Regions from separate parts of the Clostridium kluyveri DSM 555 genome, predicted to be linked through region 1. Evidence: predicted binding sites of a transcription regulator. Region 1 holds the regulator's gene; the other holds the start of a gene.
What was found. The regulator CtsR, encoded in region 1, represses protease genes until heat stress. The targets are predictions, from matches to a motif close to AAGGTCAANNAAGGTCAAAT.
Positions count from the first base shown of each region.

Region 2: a site for CtsR is predicted at 1,775-1,794, ahead of CKL_RS19935 (cysteine-rich VLP domain-containing protein). Genes of this name have one in related genera too.

Region 1 covers NC_009706.1:172,866-199,929, reverse strand. The annotation lists gene rplJ (50S ribosomal protein L10) at 1-310, opposite strand, end outside; ribosomal protein L10 leader region at 311-439, opposite strand; gene rplA (50S ribosomal protein L1) at 478-1,167, opposite strand; gene rplK (50S ribosomal protein L11) at 1,226-1,651, opposite strand; gene nusG (transcription termination/antitermination protein NusG) at 1,733-2,254, opposite strand; gene secE (preprotein translocase subunit SecE) at 2,303-2,533, opposite strand; gene rpmG (50S ribosomal protein L33) at 2,577-2,726, opposite strand; gene tuf (elongation factor Tu) at 2,960-4,153, opposite strand; tRNA gene CKL_RS01015 (tRNA-Thr) at 4,242-4,317, opposite strand; tRNA gene CKL_RS01010 (tRNA-Gly) at 4,327-4,401, opposite strand; gene sigH (RNA polymerase sporulation sigma factor SigH) at 4,623-5,255, opposite strand; gene CKL_RS01000 (NYN domain-containing protein) at 5,339-5,851, opposite strand; gene rlmB (23S rRNA (guanosine(2251)-2'-O)-methyltransferase RlmB) at 5,848-6,666, opposite strand; gene CKL_RS00990 (Mini-ribonuclease 3) at 6,699-7,124, opposite strand; gene cysS (cysteine--tRNA ligase) at 7,158-8,555, opposite strand; gene ispD (2-C-methyl-D-erythritol 4-phosphate cytidylyltransferase) at 8,768-9,463, opposite strand; gene CKL_RS00975 (PIN/TRAM domain-containing protein) at 9,453-10,580, opposite strand; gene CKL_RS00970 (nucleoside triphosphate pyrophosphohydrolase family protein) at 11,014-11,415, shown strand; gene disA (DNA integrity scanning diadenylate cyclase DisA) at 11,452-12,516, opposite strand; gene radA (DNA repair protein RadA) at 12,531-13,886, opposite strand; gene CKL_RS00955 (ATP-dependent Clp protease ATP-binding subunit) at 14,036-16,474, opposite strand; gene CKL_RS00950 (protein arginine kinase) at 16,495-17,532, opposite strand; gene CKL_RS00945 (UvrB/UvrC motif-containing protein) at 17,535-18,083, opposite strand; gene CKL_RS00940 (CtsR family transcriptional regulator) at 18,138-18,623, opposite strand; gene CKL_RS00935 (histidine phosphatase family protein) at 18,782-19,417, opposite strand; gene CKL_RS00930 (hypothetical protein) at 19,517-19,756, opposite strand; gene fusA (elongation factor G) at 19,903-21,993, opposite strand; tRNA gene CKL_RS00920 (tRNA-Ala) at 22,380-22,455, opposite strand; tRNA gene CKL_RS00915 (tRNA-Ile) at 22,459-22,535, opposite strand; rRNA gene rrf (5S ribosomal RNA) at 22,545-22,661, opposite strand; rRNA gene CKL_RS00905 (23S ribosomal RNA) at 22,774-25,670, opposite strand; tRNA gene CKL_RS00900 (tRNA-Ile) at 26,165-26,241, opposite strand; tRNA gene CKL_RS00895 (tRNA-Ala) at 26,245-26,320, opposite strand; rRNA gene CKL_RS00890 (16S ribosomal RNA) at 26,440-27,064, opposite strand, start outside.
Region 2 covers NC_009706.1:2,931,848-2,935,512, forward strand. The annotation lists gene CKL_RS14000 (hypothetical protein) at 1-64, opposite strand, end outside; partial or broken gene mobV (MobV family relaxase) at 138-1,056, opposite strand; gene CKL_RS19935 (cysteine-rich VLP domain-containing protein) at 1,177-1,566, opposite strand; gene CKL_RS21375 (hypothetical protein) at 1,816-2,034, shown strand; partial or broken gene CKL_RS14015 (helix-turn-helix domain-containing protein) at 1,961-2,369, shown strand; gene CKL_RS20915 (hypothetical protein) at 2,596-2,736, shown strand; gene CKL_RS14020 (50S ribosomal protein L7/L12) at 2,822-3,106, shown strand; partial or broken gene tnpA (IS200/IS605 family transposase) at 3,481-3,665, shown strand, end outside.

The sequences.
Region 1 (27,064 bases):
GTTCATCATATCCAAAGGCTATTGACACTGGACCCACAAAAATATCTTCTAGTTTATCAAAGCCTAATTCTTTTGCAGCTCTTATAGATAATGTATTTTTATAAACTTTATATTCTACACCTGATTCTCTTAACTCTTTTCTAAGATTAGTATCTTCTTCCACAGTTAATCCTTGGTATTTAGCAAATATTATACTCTCTGCTTTCTCCATTTTATCTTTAATTTCTTCAACTTTAGCTTGCTTTAACGCTTTATTTTGGCTCACTTTATAACCACCTCCTAACGGTCTAGAATATATTGCTTTAAGCATATATAAAAATCAAAAGCCTCCCTATAGACACAGAGAGACCACCTTTACTTTATATTGGAATCCTGGATAGGTTGGTTTTACCGTTACGCATTTTGCACCTATTGTCTAAGGAAAATATACTTATTCAACTTTTAACATTATATATAAACTGACTATTTATGTCAATATTATTCCAAAACCTTAACTGAATTTATTTTTATGCCAGGTCCCATAGTACTTGAAACTGCCACAGACTTTAAATATTGTCCCTTAGCAGCTGATGGTTTGGCTTTTATTATAGCTTCCATTAGCACACGAAAATTATCTAAAAGCTTTTGTACTTCAAAAGATTTTTTTCCTATAGGTACATGAACAATAGATGTTTTATCTACTCTATATTCAACCTTACCAGCTTTAATTTCTTGAATAGCTTTTGCCACATCAAAAGTAACCGTACCTGATTTTGGATTTGGCATTAATCCTTTAGGTCCCAATATTCTACCTAATCTTCCTACCACTCCCATCATGTCTGGAGTTGCCACTACTACATCAAAATCAAACCAATTTTCCTTCTGAATCTTTTCAACATATTCTTCTGCTCCTACATAGTCAGCTCCAGCATCCTCTGCTTCCTTAATTCTATCTCCTTTAGCTAATACCAAAACCCTAACTTTTTTACCAGTTCCATGAGGAAGAACTACGGCTCCTCTCACCTGTTGATCTGCATGTCTTGGATCTACTCCAAGCTTTATCGATAACTCTATAGTTTCATCAAAATTAGCTTTTGCTGTTTTTAATGCAAGCTCCATTGCTTCTAAAGGTGTATAGAGTGTTTTTCTGTCAATAAGCTTAGTACTCTCTTTGTATTTTTTTCCCAATTTCAATTCCTCCCTTGTGGTAATAACGGCATTACACCTTCCACTACACTTCAATTAATTATCCTTCTATAGTTATTCCCATACTTCTTGCAGTTCCTGCTATCATTTTCATAGCAGTTTCAACAGATGAAGCATTTAAATCTACCATTTTAGTTTCAGCAATTTGTTTAACTTGTTCTTCAGTAACTTTAGCAACCTTAGTTTTATTCGGTACACCAGAACCACTTTCTATTCCTGCTGCTTTTTTAAGTAACACTGCTGCAGGTGGAGTTTTCAATACAAAACTAAATGATCTATCTTGATATACAGTAATTACTACTGGAATTATTAATCCTTCTTGTTTGACAGTTTTAGCATTAAATTCCTTACAGAAGCCCATAATATTTACTCCATGTTGCCCAAGGGCCGGACCTACTGGTGGAGCTGGAGTCGCTTTTCCTGCTGGAAGCTGAAGTTTTATCATTCCCACTACTTTTTTAGCCATAAATATATACACCTCCTATAATGTGGTTATATAAGAAATCTATTTTATACCACTTATTTTTTAAAATTTAAATTTTATACATTATTCTATTTTTTCTATTTGATTAAAATCAAGCTCAACAGGAGTTTCCCTGCCAAACATATTAACTAAAGCTTTAACTTTTCTTTTTTCAATATTTATCTCTTGAATGACAGCTAAGAAGTTCTCTAGTGGTCCAGACCTTACCTTTACATTTTCTCCTACTAATATATCTACATTTACAAGTTTTTCATTAATGCCCATATCTTTTACTTCTTCATCAGTAAGAGGTACAGGTTTAGATCCAGGTCCAACAAACCCTGTAACTCCCCTAGTATTTCTAACTACATACCAAGAATCATCAGTCATTATCATGTGCACTAAAACATATCCTGGAAATATTTTTTTTAACGTTATTTTCTTTTTTCCATCTTTAATTTCAACTTGTTCTTCCATAGGCACCTGAACATCATCTATACAATCATATAGTTCTCTGTTTTCTATAGTTTTTTCAAGATTCATTTTAACTTTATTTTCATAACCAGAATATGTATGAACTACATACCACTTAGCTTTATCTGCCATAACTTTAGGGACAGAATAGTATCTTATCCCTTACCTCCTTATTCTTTCTTATTTTAAAATAGTTTTAACTAAAGAGTTCAACCCAAAATCTATCACCGCAACAATCACTACATAAATACAACAAAATGCAATAACAGCTATTGTTGCTTTCTTTACATCTTCTTTAGAGGCCCAAGTTATCCTTTTAAATTCCACCACTAATCCTTTAAAAAAATTAAAGAATCCCCCTTCAGGCGTAACTTGCCTATCAACTTTTTTGGCGTTATCACGTGCAGACATTTCGTTCACATCCTCAAAATTTTTAACCTGTGCATCTTAAATATTATTTAGTCTGTTTATGAACTGTATGCTTATTACAAAATGGACAATATTTTTTTATTTCTAATCTATTGGGATTATTCTTTTTATTCTTCATTGTGTTATAGTTTCTCTGTTTACATTCTGTACATGCTAATATCACTTTTACTCTCATTTCTTTAACACCTCCCAGGTAAAGTGTAAATATAAGTTCATATATACTCTATGTTCAACTAAAAATTCACCTTTAACTTAATACATTACTTAAACAATTTATCACAACTTAGTTTTTATGTCAATGCTATTGAAAATTATCAGGTGATTCTTGGGTTCAGGTGAAGTTTACTATAAAGAATACTAATCTACACTTTCAAAAGGACTAGGTCTAGAACCCAGTCCTTAACACACTTATTCAGACACTGTAGTAACAACACCTGAACCAACTGTTCTGCCGCCTTCTCTTATTGCAAATCTCAATCCTTCATGCATTGCAACAGGTGTTATAAGTTCTACATTCATATCTATATGATCTCCTGGCATTACCATTTCTACTCCCTCTGGTAATGATATTGACCCTGTTACATCTGTTGTTCTGAAATAAAACTGTGGTCTATATCCATTGAAAAATGGTGTGTGTCTTCCGCCTTCTTCTTTCTTTAATACATACACCTGACCTACAAATTTCTTATGCGGCTTTACTGAACCAGGCTTTGATAATACCTGTCCTCTCTCTATTTCTTCTCTCTGTATTCCTCTTAATAATGCTCCTATATTATCTCCTGCCATAGCCTGATCTAGAAGCTTTCTAAACATTTCTACTCCAGTACATACTGTCTTCTTCTTCTCTTCCTTTAATCCTACTATCTCTACTTCGTCTCCTATCTTAAGCACTCCACTTTCTACTCTTCCTGTAGCTACTGTTCCTCTTCCTGTTATTGTGAATACATCTTCTATTGGCATTAAGAATGGTTTATCTACTGGTCTCTCTGGAGTTGGTATATAAGTATCTACTGCTTCCATTAATTCATATATACATTTAGTTGCTTCTGCATCCTCTGGGTTCTCAATTACCTTCAATGCACTTCCTACTATTATTGGAACATCGTCTCCTGGGAATCCATATTCACTTAATAATTCCCTTACTTCCATTTCTACTAATTCTATTAATTCAGGATCATCTACCTGGTCTGATTTATTTAAAAATACTACTATATACTGTACCCCTACCCTACTTGCCAGTAGTATATGCTCTCTTGTCTGCGGCATTGGACCATCTGCTGCGCTTACTACAAGTATTGCTCCGTCCATTTGTGCTGCCCCTGTTATCATGTTCTTTACATAGTCTGCATGCCCTGGACAATCTACATGTGCATAGTGTCTAACTTCTGTCTCATATTCTACATGTGCTGTATTTATTGTTATTCCTCTTTCTTTTTCCTCCGGTGCCTTATCTATTTCATCATACTTTGTTGCTGATGCTTTACCTTCTTTTGCTAATACCATTGTTATTGCTGCTGTCAATGTTGTCTTGCCGTGGTCTACGTGTCCTATTGTTCCTATGTTTACATGTGGTTTTGTTCTCTCAAACTTTTCTTTTGACATTACTTCTTCCTCCTTGTTTGTTACACATTTTATTTAAGTAAACTCATCCTGGTGTGTTGTAAGAACTTCATAAAATTACCATATAAATTGGAGCCCATGACCAGGATTGAACTGGTGACCTCCACCTTACCAAGGTGACGCTCTGCCTACTGAGCTACATGGGCAATTTTAATTGGAGCGGAAGACGGGACTCGAACCCGCGACAGCCAGCTTGGGAAGCTGGTGTTCTACCACTGAACTACTCCCGCCTAAAACCTTTGTCTTTAATACCAATAAACGCTACATACCGATTATCAATTTTAATACAAGTATATTTTTTTGTCAATATGTATTTTCTATTTATTCAGGACAAACACATGAAATTTATTACCCTTTGATTCTAGACTATTTTAAAATTTAATAAATATATACAAAGATTATAAATATATTAAAAAATCAGCACTTATTCTTTAACATGCATTTATCCTGCCTATTTATTAATTAAGCATTTTTCTAACTTTCTTTTAACCCTTTGCAAAGCATTATCTATGGATTTAGCATGTCTATCCAAATCACAAGCAATCTCCTGATAAGATTTACCATCTAAATAAGACATAAGAACTTCCATTTCCAAACTAGACAGCACCTCACCTATCTCGTTATGTATATGCTTTAACTCTTCTCTACTAATTATTAATTCTTCTGGATCTGCAACTTTAGCTTCCGATAAAACATCCAATAAGGTTCTATCAGATTCTTCATCATATATAGGTTTGTTTAAAGAAACATACGTATTCAATGGAATATGCTTTTGTCTGGTAGCAGTTTTTATGGCTGTTATTATTTGACGTGTCACACAGAGTTCAGCAAAAGCTTTAAAGGACGATAATTTATCTGTTTTAAAATCCCTTATTGCTTTATAAAGCCCTATCATACCTTCTTGATAAATATCTTCTTTGTCTGCTCCAATTAAGAAATAGGATTTTGCTTTGGATTTAACAAAATTTTCATATTTATTTATCATGTATTCTTGAGCTCTTACATCTCCTTCTTTTGCTTGAATAACTACTTCCTCATCCAATTTTTCTTCAAAGGAGGAAATTTTCTTACCATTATAACCCATATCCACCAAGATATCCCCTCCAAAACAAATATAAAGAACATAAGTTAATTATACATTAAAATTAAATTTATAGTCAATAGATTTTAACGACTTTTGCGAATTTTTTCAAGTTTTTCCAGCATATCCTTTGCTATTCTATCCTCCAAAGTATGTTTTTGTTTAGAATATTTTTTCTCAATTTTGCTTTTTATTTTTGATTCTATCTGCTTAACTTCATGATAAAATTCAATAGAAGACATTCTCACAGCTCCTCTTTGAAATGTTATTTGTTGTTCTAAAGAATCAGAAGTTACCACAAATACTTCACTTCTCCGTCCTATTCTATTGACCGTTTTCTCTATAAAAGAATCTGCTGTTTCATTTTCTTTGGTAAATATCACCTCAACATTTTCGCTGACTTTTTCCCTTTTTTCCAAGCTTCCTACCACCATATGGGCATCAAATACTATAAAAATACTATATCCTTTATAAGCTGCATAATTACTTACAGTTTCTATAAGTTGCTGTCTTGCAGCTTCAAAACTATAATTTTTTATATCATTTAATTCAGGCCAACTATTTATTACATTATATCCATCTACAAAAATAATTCTCAATTTCTATCACTTTTTATTTTTTGCTTTAGTATTTCGTACATTAACATACCTGCTGCTACAGAAGCATTCAAGGAGGATATATTACCCATCATAGGTATCTTCACTAACTTATCACATTTTTGCTTGGTCAGCTTTGATATTCCTTTTCCTTCACTTCCTATGATTAAAGCTATGGAACTGTTAAAATCAACATCAAAGCAATAGTTTTCCCCCGTCATGTCGGCCCCATATATCCATATATTCTCTTTTTTTAGTTTTTCTATTATAGTATTTAAATTTGTAACTTTACATATTTTCATATATTCCACTGCTCCAGCAGAAGACTTATATACCGTAGGAGTTATACCAACATTTCTCCTTTTAGGTATTATAATTCCATGAACTCCAGATACCTCTGCAGTTCTTATTATAGCTCCAAAATTATGAGGATCTTGTATCTCATCTAATATAATTATAAAAGGAGATTCTCCTCTTTCTGAGGCATAATCCAGTATATCTTCCAATTCACAGTATTTATAAGGGATCACTTTTGCAATTACCCCTTGATGTACTCCTGTTTGAGAAATTCTATCTAGCTTTCTTTTATCCACTTTTTTTACAACTATATGTTTTTCCTTAGCAATTGCAAATATGGTATTTATGGAGCCTGACATATTTCCATCTAATACAAAAATTTGCTCTATAGTTACATTGTTGGAATTTAAAGCTTCCATAACTGAATTTCTTCCTTCAATTAAATCTTCCCTAAATTGGGGCTCACTTTTCAAATTTTCTATTTTGTTTTTATGCCTTAAAACATTATACTTATTTTTCATATCTCTACCTTTTAATTTAATCATTTTTTATCCTAAAATTCACCCTTATCATTCAAAGTGATTATAAATTCGAATAGGTAATTTAATCTATCCACTTCACCAGTTAAATATAAAAAACCTATCAAAGTTTCAAATCCCGTTGCAAATCTATATTCTTGTATATCTGCATTTTTAGGAACTGTTCCAGATTTAGCATTTCTTCCTCTTTTAAAAAAATAAAGCTCCTCCTCTGATAATTGCTTTTCCAATCTCTTTATAATTTCACTTTGAGAATGAGCCTTTACAAACTTTATGGCTTTAACATGGAGATTATGAACAGATATACTTTGAAACTTATTTATTAAATAAGTTCTAACAAGTACATCATATACAGCATCTCCTACAAATGCAAGTGTAAGGGGATTCAATTGCCTAATATCTACCTTATCAAATTTTATTTTCAATAAATTACTTTCCATTTAATTTCTCCTGATTTAAGTTACATAAATAAATTATACCCTTTTCCACCTTACTCCATCTGAAGTGTCTTCTAAAATTATTCCTTTATCTTTTAAATCATCTCTTATTTTATCTGCTAATGCCCAATTCTTATCCTTTCTAGCTTTTTGTCTTTTTTCTATTAAAAGTTCAACTTCTGTTTCTATACTTCCCCTTTTAGACTTCTGAAGTATTCCAAGAGGAGAACCTAATTCTCTTATTAGAGCAAGTGAATATTTAATTATTTCCATAGATGAATTTTCATCTATATTAGTATTTATATCTCTTATTAAATCAAAAATCACTGATATAGCATCTGCAGTATTAAAGTCATCATCCATCTTCTCTATATATCGTTGTTTGTAACTATTTAAATGTTCTTTATATTTTATTTCACTATCCAATATTCCATCATTCTTAACTTTACTTGAAAGTTCTTCTAAATTTATAATTGAATTACAAATTCTATCTAATGCTGATTTAGTAGAATCTAAAAGTTCAATACTAAAATTTATAGGAGTCCTATAATGACCGGATAACATAAATAACCTTATAACGTCTGGTTCATATTTATCCAAGATTTCTCGTGTAGTAAAGAAATTATTTAAGGATTTAGACATTTTCTGATTATTTATATTTACAAATGCAGAATGCATCCAATACTTAGCAAACACTTTGCCTGTTCTACCCTCACTTTGAGCTATCTCATTTTCATGATGTGGAAATTTCAAATCAGAACCTCCTGCATGTATGTCTATAGTTTCACCTAATATATTATACGCCATACAAGAACACTCTATGTGCCACCCAGGCCTTCCCATTCCCCAAGGACTTTCCCATGAAGGTTCCCCTTTCTTTTCACTCTTCCAAACTGCAAAATCCATAGGATTTTTTTTTCTTTCATCTATATCTATTCTAGCTCCTGATTGAAGTTGTTCAATATTTTGTCCTGAAAGCTTGCCATAATTATTAAACTTTTTTGCATTAAAATATACATCACCATCTACTGAATAAGCATAACCTTTATCTATTAAATCCTGTATAAACTCAATTATCTTAGATATATAAAGTGTAGCCCTTGGATTTACTGTAGCTCTTTTTATATTTAAAGCATCTGCATCCCTGTAATATTCATCTATAAATCTATCTCCAAGCTGCTGTACAGTTATGTTCTCATCATTTGCTTTCTTTATCATTTTATCATCTATGTCAGTAAAATTTTGTACAAAATTTACCTTATAACCTTTATATTCAAAATATCGCCTTACAGTATCAAACACAACAAAAGTTCTGGCATTACCTATATGGAAAAAATTGTACACTGTAGGGCCACATACATACATTTTTATTTCTCCTGGAATCAAAGGAACAAATTCTTCTTTTCTTCTAGTCATTGTATTAAAAATTCTCACTAACCTTTATACCTCCCTTAGTCTTATCCGTATACCATCTACTAATATCATATAATTAATATCATAAAATGTTTAATTTTAATTCCTTAAATATTTTATCACATTATTAGAACTTATTTAAGCCCCATTCATATACTGTCCATTATTCTTTAATATAAACAGAACCTGCAGCTTATATTAAGTACATAAAACTGCAAGGTTCCATCTTAAATTTATATATATTTATGTGTTTTAAATATATTTTCTGCTATAATTAAATCTTCAGGTGTAGTTATCTTTATATTATCATAACTTCCTTCATATAAATAAACCATATTTCCAAAGTATTCCGCTACTGTAGTATCATCAGTAACTTGAACTTTATTGTTTGCAAGTTTCTTATGGCAATCATAAATTAAATTATAGTCAAAACACTGGGGCGTTTGAACTATAAATAATTCCTTCCTTACCAACGTTTTATAACTAAATCCTTCTTTGCCTTTAATCTTTATGGTATCTTTAGGTACAACTCCACAGGCACAAGCCCCATACATATTAGAATATTTTATTCCATCTTCAATTATCCTATCTGTAACAAATGGTCTTGCTCCATCATGAATTAAAACTACGCTGCAATTCTCCAACACTTTTAATGCATTAAACACCGAATGCTGCCGTTCCTTTCCTCCGCTAACTATTTTAACCACTTTGTCAAAATTATACTTTTTAACTATCTCTTGTTTACAATATTCAATTTCATCTTCAGCACATACTAATACAATTTTATCCACTAATGGATTTTTTGAAAATACACTAATAGAATAATACAATATTGGTTTACCTTGAATACAAATAAATTGTTTATTAATTGGCATTTTCATTCTTTTTCCCTTACCTGCAGCTACAATGACGGCATAGTTACTTTTCATAAGGTTGTAACTCCTCTTTTTGTTTTGCAAATATCATTCTTCCCGCTGCAGTTTGTAGTACAGATGTTACTACTACATCTTTTGTTTCTCCTATAGACTTTTTTCCTCCCTCTATAACTATCATGGTACCATCATCTAAATAAGCTATACCCTGTCCTGATTCTTTTCCATCTTTAATTATCTGAACATTCATTTCTTCTCCAGGAAGTACCACAGGTTTTACTGCATTAGCAAGTTCATTTATATTCAGTACCGGTACTCCCTGAAATTCCGCAACCTTATTTAAATTATAATCATTTGTTACTACCTTGCCATTTAACACCTGTGAAAGCTTCAAAAGTTTACTATCCACTTCAGCAATGTTAGGAAAGTCTTTTTCATATATTTGGACATCAATGTTTAGTTCTTTTTGTATTTTATTTAATACATCCAGTCCCCTTCTTCCTCTGGTTCTCTTTAATCCATCTGAAGAATCTGCTATATGTCTCAATTCTGCTAATACAAAATCTGGAATTATTAATGGTCCTTCAACAAATCCAGTTTGACATATATCAAATATTCTGCCATCTATTATTACAGAAGTATCCAAAACCTTAGGATATACCTTTTGTTCACACTCATCTTTAACTTTCTTGTCTTTATTAATTCCTTGAACTCTCCTATACCCTATATTATATAGCAAGGACATAAGTTCTTCTCTCTTTCTTATGGCTATATTAGCTCCCAGAGCAGCCATAAGTATAGCTACCACCACTGCTAACATAGCTCCTACAATAGGCACCTTCGCCAATAAATTGAGAAATACTGATGATATAAGAAGGCCTATTAACGCTCCTACCACTCCTAATAGTATTTCTGTTGCAGGAAGTTTTTGAATATTTTTTTCAATATAATCCATAATCTTCATAATAACTGAATTAATCCAAGGTGATATTAAAAATAATATAATTCCAAAAAACAAAGTTAATAAAATTAAAAATAAGATCTTTTTTATAGGATTATCACTTACATAAAATATTTGGGTAAAATACTCAGAATTTATAACAACATCTCCTACCAAATATCCTAATATTAAGCCTATTATTGTAAAAAGCCCTCTAAGTATCTTTTTTAACAACAAATACACCTCCTTATACGTTAATTACATTTTTTTCATTTTATTTACTTAATATAATATATTAAGTGGACACTTTTTTCAATAAAACTAGTTTTATTTAATAAATTATTTACTTAAATAATTTATTTAATCAATATATCTGTATAAAAATAATCCTCAAGTAGCATTTTATATACAATTCCCCCTATCAATAATGGGACTATTAGTTTATTATATATATAAAGCAAATTTCATAGATTTATAAATACATTTTACGGAAACTATTGTTTATATAAGTTATATAGTATAATTTGTAATTTAAATATATATTTATTGTTAGTAAAATATGGTATTATAGAACTTAAGAATAAATTTATTTTACTAACAAATTTCTCTGACACTACATTTAAATATTGTAGATAATATGCTAAATCTATATAAGGAGTTGAACTGGATGAAAGATATAATATTTGACGACTTTCAAAATGCTGTAAATGAATCATTATTAAGACATAAGAGTATTTTAGATATAATTACTAAATTTCAAGAATCAAATGCCCGGATAAACAGAGCCATCGCAAAATCTGTTACCAATTGTGGATGCATAGAAGTTTGCGCTAAAAAACAGCACCTATCTGAAGACAACACTTTAAATATTGAATTTTTAAAAAATTGTTTAAATACACATACAAAAGGCTCTCTGTGTGATAACTGTAGAGATGTGATACAAAATGAAATAGGAAATAATCTATTTTATCTTACTTCTTTGTGTAATATACTTGATTTAAACCTATACGATATACTTTTAAAAGAATATGATAAAATAAATACTTTAGGAAAATATTCTTTTAGATAATTTTTAGCACAAAATAATATTTAATATTATTTTGTGCTAAAATTTATTATCTATCATAATCTGTTCTCTAAGTCTCCTCAACCCATTTTTTATTGCTCTAGCTCTAGCTTCACCTATTCCTTCAACCCTATCAAGGTCTTCATAAGAGGCTTCCATAATCTCTTTAAGTTCCTTAAAATTTTTAACTAGATTATCCATTACAGTAGCCGGTATTCTAGGAATTTTACTTAACATTCTATATCCTCTTGGTGATATAAGCGTATCAACCAATGGCACTCCCACATATCCCATAGCTCTAGAAATAAAATCAAGATTTAAAACATCGTCAGAGCTTATTTCTTGAATCTGCCTATATATTTCATCATAATCCATATCAGTTTGACAATAATCTCTTATCATAAATATTCCATCTCGCTCTACACTTTTAATAAGTTCATTTAATTGCATAGAAATTAATCTTCCTTCATTCCCTAACTCACATATGTATATTTCAATTTCAGATACTATTCTCATTACCATTTCAGTTCTTTGAATAGCTGTCATTACATCAAATAATGTAACTATATCTTGAAATTCAAGAATATTAAGATTATTAACAACTCTATCTAATACAGCTACATATTTCTCTAAAGTTTGAAGTGCCTGATTGGCTCTTCCAAGCATAACACTGCTGTCCCTCAAAACATATTTAATATGTCCCCTATATACCGTTATAACATTTCTTCTCTGAGAAATTGCAATAACTATAACTCCTGTTTGTTTGGCCACTCTATCCGCTGTCCTATGCCTTGTTCCAGTTTCAAAGGTAGGAATAGTTGAATCTGGAATAAGCTGAGTATTTGCATATAGTATCTTTTTTAAATCACTGCTGAGTATTATAGCACCATCCATTTTTGCAAGTTCATATATATAAGAAGGACTATATTCTGAGTTAATGGCAAATCCACCATCTACTACTTTTAATATCTGTTCACTATCTCCAAGCACTATAAGTCCTCCAGTTTTAGCTCTCAATATATTTTCGAGCCCTTCTCTAAGCTGAGTTCCAGGAGCTAAAAGCTTTAATATACTTTTAAGTTCCTTTTCTTTTTCTAATCTCAAAATTATCACCCTAATCAAAAAACTTTATTTAAGGATTCCTTCAAAGAAGATACACCTATAATATTTATTTTCTTATTATTTATTTTCTCTTTATTTCTACTTGGTATTAATATATTTTTAAATCCCATTTTTTCTGCTTCACTTACAATCCTATCGCAGAAAGATACTGGCCTAATTTCACCTGTGAGGCCTACTTCTCCTACTGCCAAAAGATTATCTAAACTCATTTCTTTAGATTTAGAACTGGATATAAGAGCCAGTGCTAATCCTAAATCTCCAAATGTACCTTCTAATTTGAGTCCTCCTACTACATTAGCATAAACATCACAATTATAAAATGGAATTTTAATCTTTTTTTCTAATACTGCTAAAATTAAATTTAATCTGGATATATCCACTCCTACTGCTGTTCTTCTTGGAATAACTGCCCTAGTCTCACTAACTAAAGCTTGTATTTCAACTAATATAGGTCTTCTGCCTTCCATTATCCCAATAACTATAGAGCCTTCTTTCTGAAAGTCCCTTTCTCCTAAAAATGCTGCAGAAGGATTAGATATTTGCCTGAGTCCATGCTCTGCCATTTCAAATACACCAATTTCACTTGTGGTACCAAATCGGTTTTTTACCGTTCTAAGTATTCTAAACTCTTCAGTTCTTTCCCCTTCAAAAGATAGTACCGTATCAACTATATGTTCTAATACCCTAGGACCTGCAAGTTCACCCTGTTTTGTAACATGTGCCACTATAAAAAAAGATATACTATTTGACTTTCCTATACGCATAATATGATTGGAGGTTTCTCTAACTTGAGATACACTCCCTGGCGCAGAACTTACATACTCTTTAAATAAAGTTTGTATAGAATCTATGACTACAAAGGTAGGTTTATTTTTTTCTATATGACTTTCTATTTTATCTAAATTAGTCTCAGAAATCACATAAAGATTATTTGATAAGGAGTTAAGCCTATCACCTCGCATTTTTATCTGCTCTTCCGATTCTTCTCCGGAAACATATAGTACTTTTTCATATTTATCTGCAATATTACTAGCCGCTTGTAAAAGTAATGTGGATTTGCCAATACCAGGAGCCCCCGATATGAGTGTAATAGAACCTCTAACAATACCTCCTCCAAGAACTCTATTTAATTCCATTATGCCGGTATCAAGTCTTTCATGCTCACCAGATTTTATATCATTTATGCTTTTTGGCATACTTTCAAATCCTAGATTTGAAAAACATGCTCCTTTAGTTGGTTTAAGTTCCTCTATCATGCTATTCCAATTATTACAACTAGGACATTTCCCTAACCACTTTGGAGATTGATATCCACATTGTTGACATATAAAGATAGTTTTCTTCTTTACCATGTAATTATCTCCTCCTATATAAGATATAATTATACAGTATAATTATATAGTTTTGTGAAAAATTATATAATTTTTTTAAAACTATTTAAAATTCCATAAAAATAAGCCCCATACTCTCTATCAAGAGTGGAGCTTATTTAAATTTGTTTTTAATCAACTTTATTAAAAGTCAACTCTTCTCCTTGAACAGCTACTTCCACTTTATCTCCTCTTTTAACATTACCCTTTAACATTTCTTCTGAAAGTTTGTCTTCTACGGTTTTAGTTATAGCCCTTCTAAGAGGTCTGGCTCCATAAGTTATATCAAATCCTTCTTTTGCTAACAATTCTTGTGCTTTTTCGTTGAAATTAATATCTATGTCCTTCTCTTTAAGTCTCATAGAAACATCATTTAACATAATCTTTACTATCTGTTTTAAATCATCTTCTTGTAATTGGTGGAATACTATAATATCGTCAATCCTATTTAAAAATTCAGGTCTAAAAGAAGTTTTCAACTCTTCCATTATATTGTCTTTCATTTTATCATATTCATCTTGTTTTTCATTATCACTTACAATAGTGAATCCCATAGATTTTTGCTTTTTAATGGTAGATACCCCTACATTGGATGTCATTATAATTATAGTATTCTTAAAGTTTATAGTTTTTCCTTTTCCATCCGTCAATCTTCCATCCTCAAGTATTTGCAGCAGTATATTAAATACCTCAGGATGTGCTTTTTCGATTTCATCAAACAGTACTACTGAGTAAGGATTTCTTCTTACCTTTTCCGTAAGCTGTCCTCCCTCATCATATCCTACATATCCTGGAGGAGATCCTATAAGTTTAGATACGGTGTGTTTTTCCATATATTCAGACATATCAATCCTTATAAGATTATTTTCATCACCAAACATAGCCTCTGCCAGTGCTTTGGATAGTTCAGTTTTTCCAACCCCCGTAGGTCCTAAAAATATAAATGAACCTATAGGTCTTTTAGGATCCTTCAGTCCAACCCTAGACCTTCTTACTGCCCTTGCTATAGATTTAACTGCTTCATCCTGACCTATCACCCTTTTATGAAGAATGTCTTCTAATTTTAGTAATCTCTGTAATTCTTTTTCGGTTAATTTTTCCACAGGTACATTAGTCCACTGTGACACTACAGAAGCAATTTTTTCTTCTCCTACTAATAATGTAGATACTTCTTTTTTAGTCTTCCAGTTAGTTTTTAAGCCTTCTAACTTATCCTTCAATTCTTTTTCTATATCTCTTAACTTAGCAGCCTTTTCAAAATCTTGTAATCTAATGGAGTCTTCTTTTTCTTTAGTTGCTTTTTCCAATTCAACTTCTAAATTCTTTAAATCCGGCGGAGCAATCAAATTTTGTATTCTTACTTTAGCAGCCGCTTCATCAATAAGGTCAATAGCCTTATCCGGTAAATATCTATCTGTAATATATCTATCAGACAAATTTACTGCAGCCTCAATAGCTTCGTCCGTTATTTTCACTCTGTGATGGGCTTCATATTTATCTCTTAAACCTTTCAATATCAAGACTGCTTCTTCTTTAGTAGGTTCTCCTACTAATATAGGCTGAAATCTTCTCTCAAGGGCAGCATCTTTTTCTATATACTTCCTATATTCATCTATAGTGGTTGCTCCTATACATTGTATTTCTCCTCTAGCCAAAGCCGGCTTTAATATGTTAGAAGCATCTATAGCTCCTTCTGCAGCTCCAGCTCCTATTATGGTATGAATTTCATCTATAAATAATATTACATTCCCTGATTTCCTTATCTCTTCCATAACTTTTTTAAGTCTTTCTTCAAATTCGCCCCTGTATTTGGAACCTGCTATCATTGAAGAAAGATCCAAAGTAACTACTCTTTTTCCTTTTAAAAGTTCAGGTATATTGGCTGCCACTATTTTTTCTGCCAATCCTTCTGCTATGGCTGTCTTACCTACCCCTGGATCTCCTATAAGACAAGGATTGTTTTTAGTTCTTCTGCTTAATATTTCCAAAACTCTCTGAGTTTCTTTTTCTCTACCTATAACTGGATCCAATTTTCCCTCCCTGGCCATATCAGTTAAGTCTCTGCCAAATTGATCCAAGGTTGGAGTAGGCTCTCCATTTTCTTTTTTAGAATTATTTGAACTAACAGATTGTTCTCCTGAAAGAGAATCTATAAGCTGTTTTCTTAATTTATTAAAATCAGCACCTAAATTATTTAAAATAGTAAACGCAACCCCTTCTGCCTCTCTAATCAACGCAAGCAGAATGTGTTCTGGACTAATATAGTTGTGATTTAAATTTCTAGCTTCAAATAAGCTCAACTCCAAAAGTCTTTTTGTTCTCGGAGTAAGAGGTATTTCCTTATTGTATAAATCAATCTCTCCTCTGCCTTCATACTCTTCTATAAAACTTCTTACTGTTTCTATAGTAATATTCATGTTATTTAAAAAGTTCTTAGCTATTCCATCCTCTTTCAATACTCCCAAAAGTATATGCTCTGTACCCACATAACCATGTTGGAGTGCTTGTGCCTCTTCTTGAGCATAAATTAATACCTTTTGTGCTCTTTCTGTAAATCTTCCAAACATCATAATGTATTTCACTCTCCTTTTTAAGCTGTGTTTACAGCCAATTTTTCTCTAACAAATTTAGCCCTATTAAAGTCTCTATCCTTATTTGATAGACTCTCTCCGTATATTTTCTGTATTGTAGCCGGCTGGGATTCCACCAAGAGTTTATTTAAAGTTATACCATTTACATCTTTAATTATCCCCATCTCTACTCCTAATCTTACATCTGATAAAAGCTTTAAACATTCACTTGAGTTTAGAAGCACTGCAGATTTCAATACTCCAAGTGCTCTATAAATTTTATCTTCTAACTCATATTTATATTTCTTCATAAGATTCTCTCTGGAAATTATCTCTTGATTTATTATTTGAAGAACTAAAGCTTTTAAATTACTTAATATCTCTTCTTCACTGCGGCCTAAAGTTACCTGATTGGAAATCTGATATATATTTCCTATAGCTTTTGAACCTTCGCCATATAATCCTCTAATAGTCATACCAACTTGAGCTAATGCATTTAAAAATCCATTTATTTGATTATTTAAAGAAAGTGAAGGTAAATGAAGCATGACAGAAGCTCTAAGTCCCGTTCCTACATTAGTAGGGCATGCTGTTAAATATCCTAGTTTTTCATCAAAAGCATATTCCAAATTTTCTTCTAACAAATCGTCTATTTTTTCACTTACATCATATACCTCCTCCAAATTTAGACCTCCTGTTATACATTGGATTCTCACATGATCCTCTTCATTTATCATAATACTTATGGTTTCCTTATCATCTAATATAAAAGCTGCTTTAGACGAATTATCTATCAAATTTTTACTTATAAGATGCTTTTCCAGATAAATATTTTTCTCATTATCATTTTTATCCCATAAATAATTACTCTTAAACTTTTCCTCCGTATTTGAAAATGTATAAAAGGCATTTTCTACATTTTTAATTACTTTTTTACTTTCTTCTATATTTAATTTATGTGAAAAGGGAATTTTAGCTAAATTTCTGGCTAATCTTATCCTACTGCTTATTACCAAGCCATAGTTATGATTTTCATAAGTAGTCACCCAATTATTCATAACTACTCCTCCTTTTTGCTGTCTTTATTTAAATGAATTTGTTTTTCAATCTCTTTTATTTTATCTCTTATAGTGGCAGCTTTTTCATATTCCTCTAAAGATACTGCTTTTTGAAGGTCTTCTTTTAATTTGAGAAGATTTTTTTTCTCTATAATATTTTTCCCTGTTTTTTTAGGAACTTTACCCGTATGATCTAAATTTGCCTGCACTCTTTTAATTATTGGTTCTAAAATATTAGTAAAATTTTTATAACACTCACTGCATCCTACAAGCCCCGTCTTTTTGAATTCACTATAGGATGTATTGCAGTTTTTACAACGTATGTCGAAAGTTTTGTATTGCTCATTATTTCCGCTACTCATATAATCCATAATTCCGCTTAAAATATTCTGAAATCCAAATGAAGAAACAAAATCTATTGAGGGTACAAAACTCAATTCTCCTTTTTCCTTTGCACACTTTTCACACAAATTGATCTCTTGTTTATGTCCATTTATTATTTTCGTCACATGAACTGTGGCATCATTTTTTTTACATATATCACAAAGCATATTATCACTCCCACACATGTAAATATAATATTATAATAATATTATATCACATATTTATCTATTAATAACAAATTTAGGGGTATTGAATATAACAAGCATCAAGGCTTTCAATATATCTGCTCTTAATTTATTCTTATTTTCCATCATAGTATTTAATGTTCTGTCATTTATAACTGCCTTTAATATTATGGTCTCTCTCTCTGTTATAATTTCTTCTTCAAATAATCCCTCTATAATTTGTGCTCCCGCATTATAAGTTATACTATCTCCTATTCTTTCTATTATAATATCAAGTAAATTCTTATTGCAGTTAATCTCTACTTTCTTTATAATTATATAGCCTCCTCCTCCTCGTTTACTCTCTATATAATATCCTTTATCCATAGTAAATCTAGTAGTTAATACATAATTTATCTGTGAAGGGGCACAACTAAAATGGTTTGCTAATTCATTTCTTCCAATCTGAAGCTCATCATTATTATTACTATTATTAAACATATCCTTTATAAATTCTTCTATTATATCTGATAATCTTGCCAACTTATCACCTTCTTGACTTTGACTTTCTTTGACTTTCTTTAATAATATTATTAATTATATATTAAATCAACATTCAAATATATTTAAATTCAGTATTTTTTAATCAAATACCAAATTTAAATATATTTTTCCCCATATTTCTAAGATATACTATGATTTTATATTGTATTTACACTTTTTATCTCTCCTAAATGTGATGTATCTCCATACAACAAAATATTATAGCATCCATTCTCTATTTCAACCTCACTTAAACTTGCTTGATGAATATAAGAACCTTCCCACAATTCATCTAAAGGTCTATTTTCAAAATACGCCATCATAATTCTTAATATTACAGTATGAGTTACAATTAGGATACTTTTGCCTTCATATTTACTAATAATCTCCTTAATTAGAGATACAACTCTGGTTTTTACCTGTGCAAAACTTTCTCCTGTATCAGGAACATATATCTTAGGGTTTGTCCAGAAATTATTAAGTTGTTCTGGATTTCTCTCTCGAGCTTGTTCTTTAGTTAATCCTCCCCATTCTCCTATATCTATCTCCATGAGTCTGTCATCCTTTATTATAGGTATATTTCTCTGTGCTGCTACTATTCTAGAAGTTTTTACCGCTCTTTCTAATGGACTTGAATATATTATATCAAAATTTATATTCTCCATTCTATTTTTTAATAAATTCGCCTGTTCAATACCTTTCTTAGTCAAAGGTGAATCTTTCATGCCGCCCTGCATTTTTCTCTCTATATTCCATATAGTTTCCCCATGTCTTACTAAATACAATTTAACCATATTATTTATCTCCTTTTAATTTAAGAAATTATATAATAAAAATTTATATACACTCTTATAATTTTTTATTATATCATATAATTCGCTAAAAATTATACTTCAATCTATATTTTTAAATGCTCTTATACAATGTCTGTTTCCATCGGAAACTTTACTTGAACTAATTACAAAATTTTTGTTCTCTAACATATTACATATAATTTTTATATTTTCATCATCATTTTTATCTATAATTATGGTTAAATCATCATCTCTATTCACTATTGACATATAATCTTGTATACTGCTATAATCTTGCAAAGCAATTTTGCCCATTATGTTCATTTTGTATTTTGACATAAAATCTCTCCTTAAATTAACTACATTATACTAGCCAATAAAATTATTATTTAATTTAGTAAATAAAAATATTCATATTACTAAACTTAAAAAGGACTGCTGCACTAATTTTTTCAGCGCAACAGTCTTCTTCTTCAAGCTTTAATTTATTCATCCTTAACTTTTACATTTTTCCTGGATTCTATTATTTTATTAGCTTGAGCAGGTGGAACTTCTTCATATCTTTCAAATCTCATAGTAAAATCTCCTCTAGCCTGAGTCATAGATCTCAAATCCGTAGCATATCTAAACATTTCTGATTGAGGCACTTCTGCTATTATTACTTGATTCTCTCCAGAAGAATTCATTCCAAGAACTCTTCCTCTTTTTTTGTTTATATCTCCTATTATATCTCCCATATAATATTCAGGAACAGATACCTCTAAATGTACAATTGGCTCTAACAGCACAGGTTGTGCTTCTAGAAGGCCTTTTTTATATGCAATAGATGCAGCTGTCTTAAACGCCATTTCTGAAGAATCTACAGGATGGAAAGAACCATCATGAAGAGTAGCTTTTAGCCTTATGACAGGATATCCAGCTAGAACTCCTTGACTTATGCATTCTCTAAGTCCTTTTTCAACAGCTGGTATATACTGCCTTGGTACTACACCTCCCACTATTTTATCCACAAACTCCAAATCATCTTCTCCATCTACCCTAGGTTCAAATTTAATTTTTACATCTCCATATTGTCCGTGTCCCCCAGACTGTTTCTTATGTTTACCTTGTACATCAGAAACTTTTTTTATAGTTTCCCTATAAGGTATTTTTGGATCTTGTAAGATAACATCTACACCAAATTTAGATTTCAATTTACAAGATATTATATCTGTATGTGTTTCTCCCATTCCAAAAATTATTACCTCTGCATTTTCCATATCCCTAGTCACTTTAAAGGTAGGATCTTCTTCCAATAATTTATTTAATCCACTTAATATCTTATCTTCATCATTTTTTGATTTAGGCAAAACTGCTTTTGCTATTACCTCTGGTGGAAATTTGATATCCTCAAACATAACAGGAGATGAAACTTCACATAGGGTATCTCCCGTACTTGTAAATTGTAATTTGGCCACAGCACCCAAATCACCTGCTATTATTTGAGATGCAGCTATTTGTTGTTTACCCTTTAAAAAATACATAGACCCTATTTTTTCACTTTTATCTTTTTTAACATTATACACCGTCATATCAGATCTAAGCTTTCCTGTCATAACCCTAAACAAAGATAACTTTCCTACAAAAGGATCTGCTATAGTCTTAAAAACAAATGCTGAAAAAGGTTCTTTTTCATCTATCTTAATTGTAACTTCAGAATTATCTTTTAAATTCTTAGCGATAATAGATTCCACATCTGCTGGAGATGGAAAACACTGAACTATATTCTCAAGCAGAGTTTCCACCCCTATTACATTGGCAGCAGAGCCACACATTACAGGGACTACATCTCCTTTAGTGCAGCCATTTATAAGTCCCGTATAGATATCTTCATCACTTAAAGTACCCTCATTAAAATATTTATCTAAAAGTTCTTCGTCTGTTTCTGCCACGGCCTCCATAATCATATTTTTACAATCATCAATTTTTTCCACAATATCCTCTGGAATATCAATATCCTTCATTGTTTTGCTTGTTTCATCAAATATCTTAGCTTTTCCCGAAATAACGTTTACAATACCCTTGAAATTATTTTCTTTCCCTATAGGATATTGTATAGGCACCACGGATAAACCAAACTTTTCTTTTAAATCAGCTAATACTTTATCAAAATCTGAATTTTCTCTATCTAATTTATTTATATAAAACGCCCTTGGAAGTTTTTCCTTATTTACATGATTCCAAGACTTTTCAGTTCCTACTTGGATTCCTGACACACCTGATACAACAATCATAGCTAAATCAACTGCTCTTAATCCTTGAAAAGTTTCTCCTATAAAATCAAAATACCCTGGTATGTCAACCAAATTTATTTTTATATCTTTCCATTCACATGAAGCTATTGAGGCTGATACAGATATTTGTCTTTTCTTTTCTTCTGGATCATAATCACTAGTTGTATTTCCATCCTCAATTTTTCCTAATCTGTCTATAGTTTTCGTATGGTAAAGTATCGCTTCTGTCAATGTAGTCTTTCCAGAACCACTATGTCCAATAATTCCTATGTTTCTTAAATTTTTTGTTGAATATGTTTTCATAGGCAATTCCTCCTTGTACTTTACATTTAATTTATATATTTTACTTCATTAATTATACTCTATTTATATAATATTCTACTTAATAATTAAAAATCCCTTTTAAAAATTAAATAATTTTCATAATAATTTTTATTATGCTTCTATTTTAAGCATATATTACATTTTATTCAATGATAAAATGTATTCAAAACTTCCATATAATATGTTTGAATACATATATTTCATTAAATGTATCGTAGAAAAATCTTGCTCTATTGGAACACTAGAAGAACTTATCCATGCGCATAGCAGTGCTCTTTCACTTTAAAGAAGATAGAAATATTAGCACTGGCAGCGTTCGGATAAATCTAAATATAAAAAACGAGTAACAAAATTGTTACTCGTTTTGGTGGAGATAAAGAGATTCGAACTCTTGACCCTCTGCGTGCAAGGCAGATGCTCTCCCAGCTGAGCTATACCCCCATATGGTGGACCTTCAGGGACTCGAACCCCGGACCAACCGGTTATGAGCCGGTTGCTCTAACCAACTGAGCTAAAGATCCTTATTCTTTATCCGGCAGCGACCTGCTCTCCCACAGGGCCTCCCCTGCAGTACCATGGGCACTGTGGAACTTAACCTTCCTGTTCGAAATGGTAAGGGGTGTTGCCTCCACGTTATTGCCACCAGATTTTCAAAGCGTTTTCTTACTACAGTTTTATATTATACTGTCATTCCCACCGCCTGTCAATACTTTTCTTCAGAAAATTTATATCCTCTGAAAATTGCACAGTAAATATTATTTGGTCAAGCCCTCGACCTATTAGTATCAGTCAGCTTAACATGTTGCCATGCTTACACCCCTGACCTATCTCCTCCTCTTCTCGGAGGGGTCTTACTGGCTTTCGCCATGGGAAATCTTGTCTTGGGGTGGGCTTCACACTTAGATGCTTTCAGCGTTTATCCCTTCCCGACTTAGCTACCCAGCTGTGCTCCTGGCGGAACAACTGGTTCACCAGCGGTCAGTCCATCCCGGTCCTCTCGTACTAGGGACAGCTCCCCTCAAATTTCCTACGCCCGCGACGGATAGGGACCGAACTGTCTCACGACGTTCTGAACCCAGCTCGCGTGCCGCTTTAATGGGCGAACAGCCCAACCCTTGGGACCTACTCCAGCCCCAGGATGCGACGAGCCGACATCGAGGTGCCAAACCTCCCCGTCGATGTGAACTCTTGGGGGAGATCAGCCTGTTATCCCCGAGGTAGCTTTTATCCGTTGAGCGATGGCCCTCCCACGAGGTACCACCGGATCACTAAGCCCGACTTTCGTCCCTGCTCCACCTGTGTGTGTCACAGTCAAGCTCCCTTCTGCCTTTGCACTCTACGAAGAATTTCCAACCCTTCTGAGGGAACCTTTGTACGCCTCCGTTACTCTTTTGGAGGCGACCGCCCCAGTCAAACTGCCCGCCTATCATTGTCCCGTGTCCAGTTTCATGCACTCCGGTTAGAATTCCAGTACTGCCAGGGTGGTATCCCAACGTTGACTCCAGAAATGCTGGCGCACTTCCTTCTCTGCCTCCCACCTATCCTGTACAGGTAATACCAAAATTCAGTGATAAACTGCAGTAAAGCTCTACGGGGTCTTTCCGTCCAATCGCGGGTAGCAAGCATCTTCACTTGCACTTCAATTTCGCCGGATTTGTTGTTGAGACAGTGCCCAAATCATTACGCCATTCGTGCGGGTCGGAACTTACCCGACAAGGAATTTCGCTACCTTAGGACCGTTATAGTTACGGCCGCCGTTTACTGGGGCTTAAGTTCTTGCCTTCGCTTGCGCTAAGCAGTCCCCTTAACCTTCCAGCACCGGGCAGGCGTCAGCCCCTATACTTCAGCTTTCGCTTTAGCAGAGACCTGTGTTTTTGATAAACAGTTGCTTGGGCCTTTTCTCTGCGGCCTCTTTCGAGGCACTCCTTTTCCCTAAGTTACGGAGTCAATTTGCCGAGTTCCTTAACAACAATTCTTCCGATGGTCTTAGGATTCTCTCCTCACCTACCTGTGTCGGTTTGCGGTACGGGCACATCCCTGCTCCATAGAGACTTTTCTTGGCAGTGTGAAATCAGATACTCGTCCTTGCGGACTCCCCTTCAAAGCCCAGGATTATCGGACATACGGCTTTTCCTTTATGTCCTCCCTCACTCCTTGGACACACATCCATTCGTGTGCACATCCTATCCTTCTGCGTCATCCCTTCTGTTCTTTTTCGCAAAAATGTGGTACCGGAATCTCAACCGGTTGTCCATCGCCTACGCCTTTCGGCCTCGGCTTAGGTCCCGACTTACCCTGGGCGGACGAACCTTCCCCAGGAAACCTTAGGTTTTCGACCAATAAGATTCTCACTTATTTCTCGCTACTTATGCCAGCATTCTCTCTCCTGCACTGTCCACCATTCCTTCCGGTATGGCTTCTCCCTGTGCAGCATGCTCCCCTACCGCCCTTTCAGGCCCATAGCTTCGGTGGTAAGTTTTAGCCCCGGACATCTTCGGCGCATGACCTCTTGACTAGTGAGCTATTACGCACTCTTTAAATGTATGGCTGCTTCTAAGCCAACATCCTAGTTGTCTTCGAAATCACACATCCTTTTCCACTTAACTTACACTTCGGGACCTTAGCTGTTGGTCTGGGCTTTTTCCCTTTTGACTACGGATCTTATCATTCGCAGTCTGACTGCCGGGATTCAAGTATATGGCATTCGGAGTTTGATAAGGTTCGGTAACTGTTGTCAGCCCCTACCCCAGTCAGTGCTCTACCTCCATTACTCACTCCCGACGCTAGCCCTAAAGCTATTTCGGGGAGAACCAGCTATCTCCGAGTTCGATTGGAATTTCTCCGCTATCCACAGCTCATCCCATGGTTTTTCAACACCAACGTGGTTCGGTCCTCCACGAAATTTTACTTCCGCTTCAACCTGGCCATGGATAGGTCACCCGGTTTCGGGTCTACGGCATACAACTCCCCGCCCTTTTCAGACTCGGTTTCCCTTCGGCTCCGTACCTTAAGTACTTAACCTTGCTGCATACCGTAACTCGCTGGCTCGTTCTACAAAAAGCACGCCGTCGTACTTTAACGTACTTCGACTGTTTGTGGACACACGGTTTCAGGTTCTATTTCACTCCCCTCCCGGGGTTCTTTTCACCTTTCCCTCACGGTACTCCTCCTCTATCGGTCACCAGGTAGTATTTAGCCTTGGGAGGTGGTCCTCCCTGCTTCCCACAAGGTTTCTCGTGTCTCGTGGTACTCCGGTACAGGTTATTTTGCTTCTGCTTTTCACTTACAGGGCTTTTACCTTCTGCGGCTCAACTTTCCAGTTGAATTCACTTAAGCTTCCACATTTTTTATCACCTGACCTCTACCCCGGAAACAAGTTTCCGGTTTGGGCTCTTTCCCTTTCGCTCGCCGCTACTTAGAAAATCGATTTTTCTTTCTCTTCCTCCGGGTACTTAGATGTTTCAGTTCCCCGGGTTTTCCCCTGCATACCTATATATTCAGCATGCAGTACCTATTGTTTTATAGGTGGGTTTCCCCATTCGGACATCTCTGGTTCTCTGGCTATTTGCGCCTACCCAGAGCTTTTCGCAGCTTATCACGTCCTTCTTCGGCTCCTGGTGCCAAGGCATCCTCCATGCGCCCTTTGTAGCTTGACCTGATAATTTAGTCCAAATCTTCGATTTGGTGCCTAAATTGCACTCCTCAGCCTTAGCTGAGTGAGTTTCATTAAAAAATTACTGCTAACTTCGCACAGCTTCGTCAAGCCTTTCCCTGCGGTGCTCATTTACACAAGTAAACTCTGCTCCTCACTCAAGTCCTTCCTCGCTCTGCCCGTTATCACTAATTTTCTTTGTCCTACGTAAATATAATTAAAACTTTATTCTCAATTATATTGATATAGGAACTACATCTTATTAAAATAAGCATAAACTCATTTATACTTACTACTACAAAGGTTATTTCTAACCTTAGCTTTACTTCTTTTATTTACTGTGCAATTTTCAAAGGACAAAACTCCAATTGTACAATGCTCAATTCACATTTCACAATTGAAAATACATAATTTATAAATACAATTTACAATTAATTAGAATAAAATGTCAATGTCTATTAATAATTACTCACTTTTTAAAAATTAAAAGACATTATTTGGTGGGCTTAAATGGACTCGAACCATCGACCTCACGCTTATCAGGCGTGCGCTCTAACCAGCTGAGCTATAAGCCCATATGGTGGAGATAAAGAGATTCGAACTCTTGACCCCCTGCGTGCAAGGCAGGTGCTCTCCCAGCTGAGCTATACCCCCAAATCAAAAATTAGAAGGATATAAATAATCCCTCAAAATTAAACAGAATAAAGGGCAACTTATTTATCTCAAATTTCAGCTTTTAAGGCAGGTTTTTTCCCGGCCTTTCGACTCCTTAGAAAGGAGGTGATCCAGCCGCAGGTTCTCCTACGGCTACCTTGTTACGACTTCACCCCAATCACTAACCCCACCTTCGGCCGCGTCCTCCTTGGTTAGACTACGGACTTCGGGTGTTGCCAGCTCTCATGGTGTGACGGGCGGTGTGTACAAGACCCGGGAACGTATTCACCGCGACATGCTGATTCGCGATTACTAGCAACTCCAACTTCATGCAGGCGGGTTTCAGCCTGCAATCCGAACTGGGGGCAGTTTTTGAGATTTGCTCCTCCTCGCGGTATTGCTTCTCTCTGTTCTGCCCATTGTAGCACGTGTGTTGCCCTGGACATAAGGGGCATGATGATTTGACGTCATCCCCACCTTCCTCCACGTTAACCGCGGCAGTCTCGTTAGGGTGCCCACCTTTACGTGCTGGCAACTAACGACAGGGGTTGCGCTCGTTGCAGGACTTAACCTAACATCTCACGACACGAGCTGACGACAACCATGCACCACCTGTCTCCCTGCCCCGTAGGGCTTCCTCCATTACGAGTCATTCAGGGGATGTCAAGTCCAGGTAAGGTTCTTCGCGTTGCTTCGAATTAAACCACATGCTCCGCTGCTTGTGCGGGTCCCCGTCAATTCCTT
Region 2 (3,665 bases), 1.2 Mb from region 1:
GCATGATTTTCTTTCCCTGAAAAGAAACGGTTTCGGTTTCTTTTTTGTAGTTGATATGCTCCATAGGCTCTCCTTTTCCATATGAAATTTTCAAGGTACAAGCCGCTCATTGCGGCGAAAAGTATTTACTAAAATCATCACCTTGCCTTTGTATTGATTTTCTGTTCCCGCCGTACCTGTTCCAGAATATCGGCGGGGATACGGTCAACAAGACGCTGGATATTATGTAGTTCACTTTCCAGCCTTGCCTGTTTCGCTGGCTTTGGCCCGGACTTCCAGCTTCTTGTTTTCCGCTATCAAATCGTCAATCGTAACCCGGTATTTTTTAAGCTGACCGCTGAAATTTTCCATCTGCGGGAACCACTTTTTCAGCAGGGTGAGGGCTTCCTCCTTTTTCTTTCCGGCGTTGATAGGATTGATACCGTCCAGCGCCATTTCAATGGCTCTTGCCTGTTTGGAGAGGGAAACGGCCTGTTTGAATAATCGTGTCGGGATATGCTTACGACCTGTTTGAAATGCGCTTTCTCCACACTCCAATTCCGGGTATTTCTCCACCATGTAAGCGTAAAAATCGTCCTGCCATCTGGATAGGCTGGCCCGGTTGCCTAAAATCTCTTTGGCAGATAGGCGGTTATCCTCCGTCAGCGGTACAAAGGTGAGGTGCATATGGGGCGTTCGCTCGTCCATATGTACCACCGCCGACACGATATTGTCCCGGCCTACCCGCTGGATAAGGAAGTCAGCCGCCCTCTGGAAAAACGCCGCCGTTTCTCTTGGGGATTTCCCCTTAAAAAATTCCGGGCTGGCAGTTATCAGGGTATCCACAAACCGAGTGCTGTCCTTGCGGGTGCGGCACCCGGCCTGTTCGATACGGTTTTGAATGAAGTGGTAATAGCGTCCCTCCGGTTTTACGATATGGAAGTTGTACCTGCTCCGGCTGGTGTCTATGTCCGGGTTGCTGGCGTACTGTTCTTTCTGGCGTTCGTGGTGGGCTTCCAGCGGCCTTGCCGGGTTGCCCTTGTGCTTTTCAAAGCGTAAGATTGCGTGTTGCGGCAATATCTATCAATCCTCCCTTCGGTGACGGTTAGAAGCCTGTTTTCCGGGGTGGGAGTACAAACATACAGCCCACCCCGGAACGGCTTCCAGAAACCTTGTGATACCGGGCTTTTCCAGCCCTTATTTGTCCGCTTTGTTCCGTTTGTTTCGATTGCTTTTGTTCTTCTGCTTGCGGTGTACCTCTTTGGCACAGACTTCACAGTATTTTGCCCGGTTGGAGCCGGGGACGAAAGCCGCCCCGCAAACGGCGCACCGCTTCACATCACCGCTATGGAAAAACTCTGTTTCCAGCGGCAGAACCGCATGGCGGAACCATGTACAGCAGACGGAATAGGAAATGCTTTGGACGCAGACACATTCCTCCCCATCGTCCAGCATAAGGCAGTTGCCGTTATCGTAATTGCAGCACTCCCGGCGTATCAGGGCGTTGACCCTCTTGCGCTGTCCCGGCGTCATGCGGGGCAGAGAGCCGTCCGGCCTGCGCTCGATTGGCTTTAGTTTATCTCTCATGGGTATCCTCCGTTTTCATTGTCCTTTGCCGTTTTTCCCGAAAGCCGTTCCTGCCCCATTCCTGCGGCGTATTTCCTGCATTGGCACGCTCCCCAGCAACTTCGGACCAACGTGGCCCGAAGTGCGGTTCATGGCAGTGCTTCCCCTGCGGGTGGTATCCCTTTCGGACGGTCATTCACTTGTATTGTCCATCGATGAACTAACTCAAGTGTATACTTTTTTGACCGCCCCTCCCGTATATCCACAAGGTTGGAAAACGGGCCGAAAATGAAAAAATTCCATGCTTGTGGAAAGGTATGGTATAATGAGAACAGGCAGAAAACTGAAGCAGGGAAAGGAGGATACGGTTATGAATGTGGCCTTGACGATACAGGAACGGTTAAAGGATTTGCGGGTGGAACGGGGCCTTACGCTGGAGCAGTTGGAACAGCGGACAGGCATTTCAAAATCCGCTTTGGGCAGCTATGAAACAGAGGATTACAAGGACATCAGCCACACCAGAATTGTGACGCTGGCGAAATTCTACAGCGTGTCCGCCGATTACCTGGTTGGGGCTGACAGAAAACAAAAAACACCCAAACGCCGATCTTGCAGACCTGCGTTTGAGTGATGGCATGATAGACCTATTGAAAAGCGGGGCAATCAACACCCGGCCTCTTTGTGAAATGGCGGCGCATAAGGATTTTGTGAAGCTGCTGGCCGACATTGAGATTTATGTGGACGGCATTGCCAGTATGCAAGTACAGAACCTAAACGCCTATGTCAATCTGGCGAGGGACACCATAGAAAAAAAGTACCGCCCCGTTGCCGTCCGCTCCATTCTACTGCAAAATCGGCTCCGCTACATTGCGATAATCGTTAGTTTTTCGGTGGCTCTGCCCCCGCACCCCCGACCTCCTCCAAAGAACAGAGAAAACCAAACGGCGAAAGGCGTTGTCAATGGGAATGTGGAATAGCGGACGGAACGGAGCATATGCCTCAAAAGCCCATTGACATAAGCAGAAGCCCACACTAAACAGCAAGGTTCCCATGTCCTTTCACATGGGAACCTCTGCCACACGGCGAGTGGGGGGAGTTCCAGAGGTGGAACGCCTCTGGATACCTTGCGGCACTTCGGGCCAAGTTGGCCCGAAGAATTTGGATTGTGAAGGCAATGAAAATGATGTATAATTAACCCGGAAATAGCGCTAAACAGAAATTTGTTGGGCAGTTTTAACTGCTGATAATTTATAATAATAACGGGAGGAAAAGAATAATGGAATATTCTGCTATTGCATTAGTGTTTGTTGCCGGGCTACTGGCATATAACGAAATTTCTACATTGAAAAAAGTGATTCGAAATCAGGAAAAGCGGCTAAATCAATTAGCAAAACTGACAGGTCATGAGGATTTATCTTCATATTCGGTTTCTGATCAATTAAAAGAGCAAGTGATTCAGTTGAAACGGGAGGGTAAAACAATCCAGGCAATAAAAAAAATACGGGAACAGACCCAAATGGATTTAGTTGAAGCAAAACAATATGTTGACGAATTGGATTAAACCTGATTTATCAACATGAGCAGCTTATGGGTATAACGAGAAGTCGATAAATTTTAATTTACGGTATTCCTTTTGGGTTTTCATATACGCCCTGTCCGCTGATGAAAGCGGACTGTCCTTTGCGGCTCCACTCCGCAAATTCCCGCCCGCTTTCCTGCCGCTTAAAACGCCTTTGCCCTCCACGGCGGCAACGGCGTTTTCACGGCAACGCTTACAGAGCGTATAACACACTACACTTTGCTCCGCAAAGTTGTGTGCCAAGGGGCAATCCCCACAACAAAAAAGGCTGCATATTCCCTCTGCGAGAACATGCAGCCCTTTTGTTGTCAGCAGCCCGTTTCACGGTCTGCGTGTAGTTCCTTGTAAACTGACCTAAGTGGAATTGTAAATACCACATAGTTTTTGCACCAAAATATAGAAGACAGATAATATATGGAAAGATAAAATCAGATATGGGAGTAATACTAAGAAAATTGTGTGAACATAAGGATGTAGAAATTATTGAAGCAAATGCATGTAGGGATCACATACATATGCTTGTAAGTATACCGCCTAAATT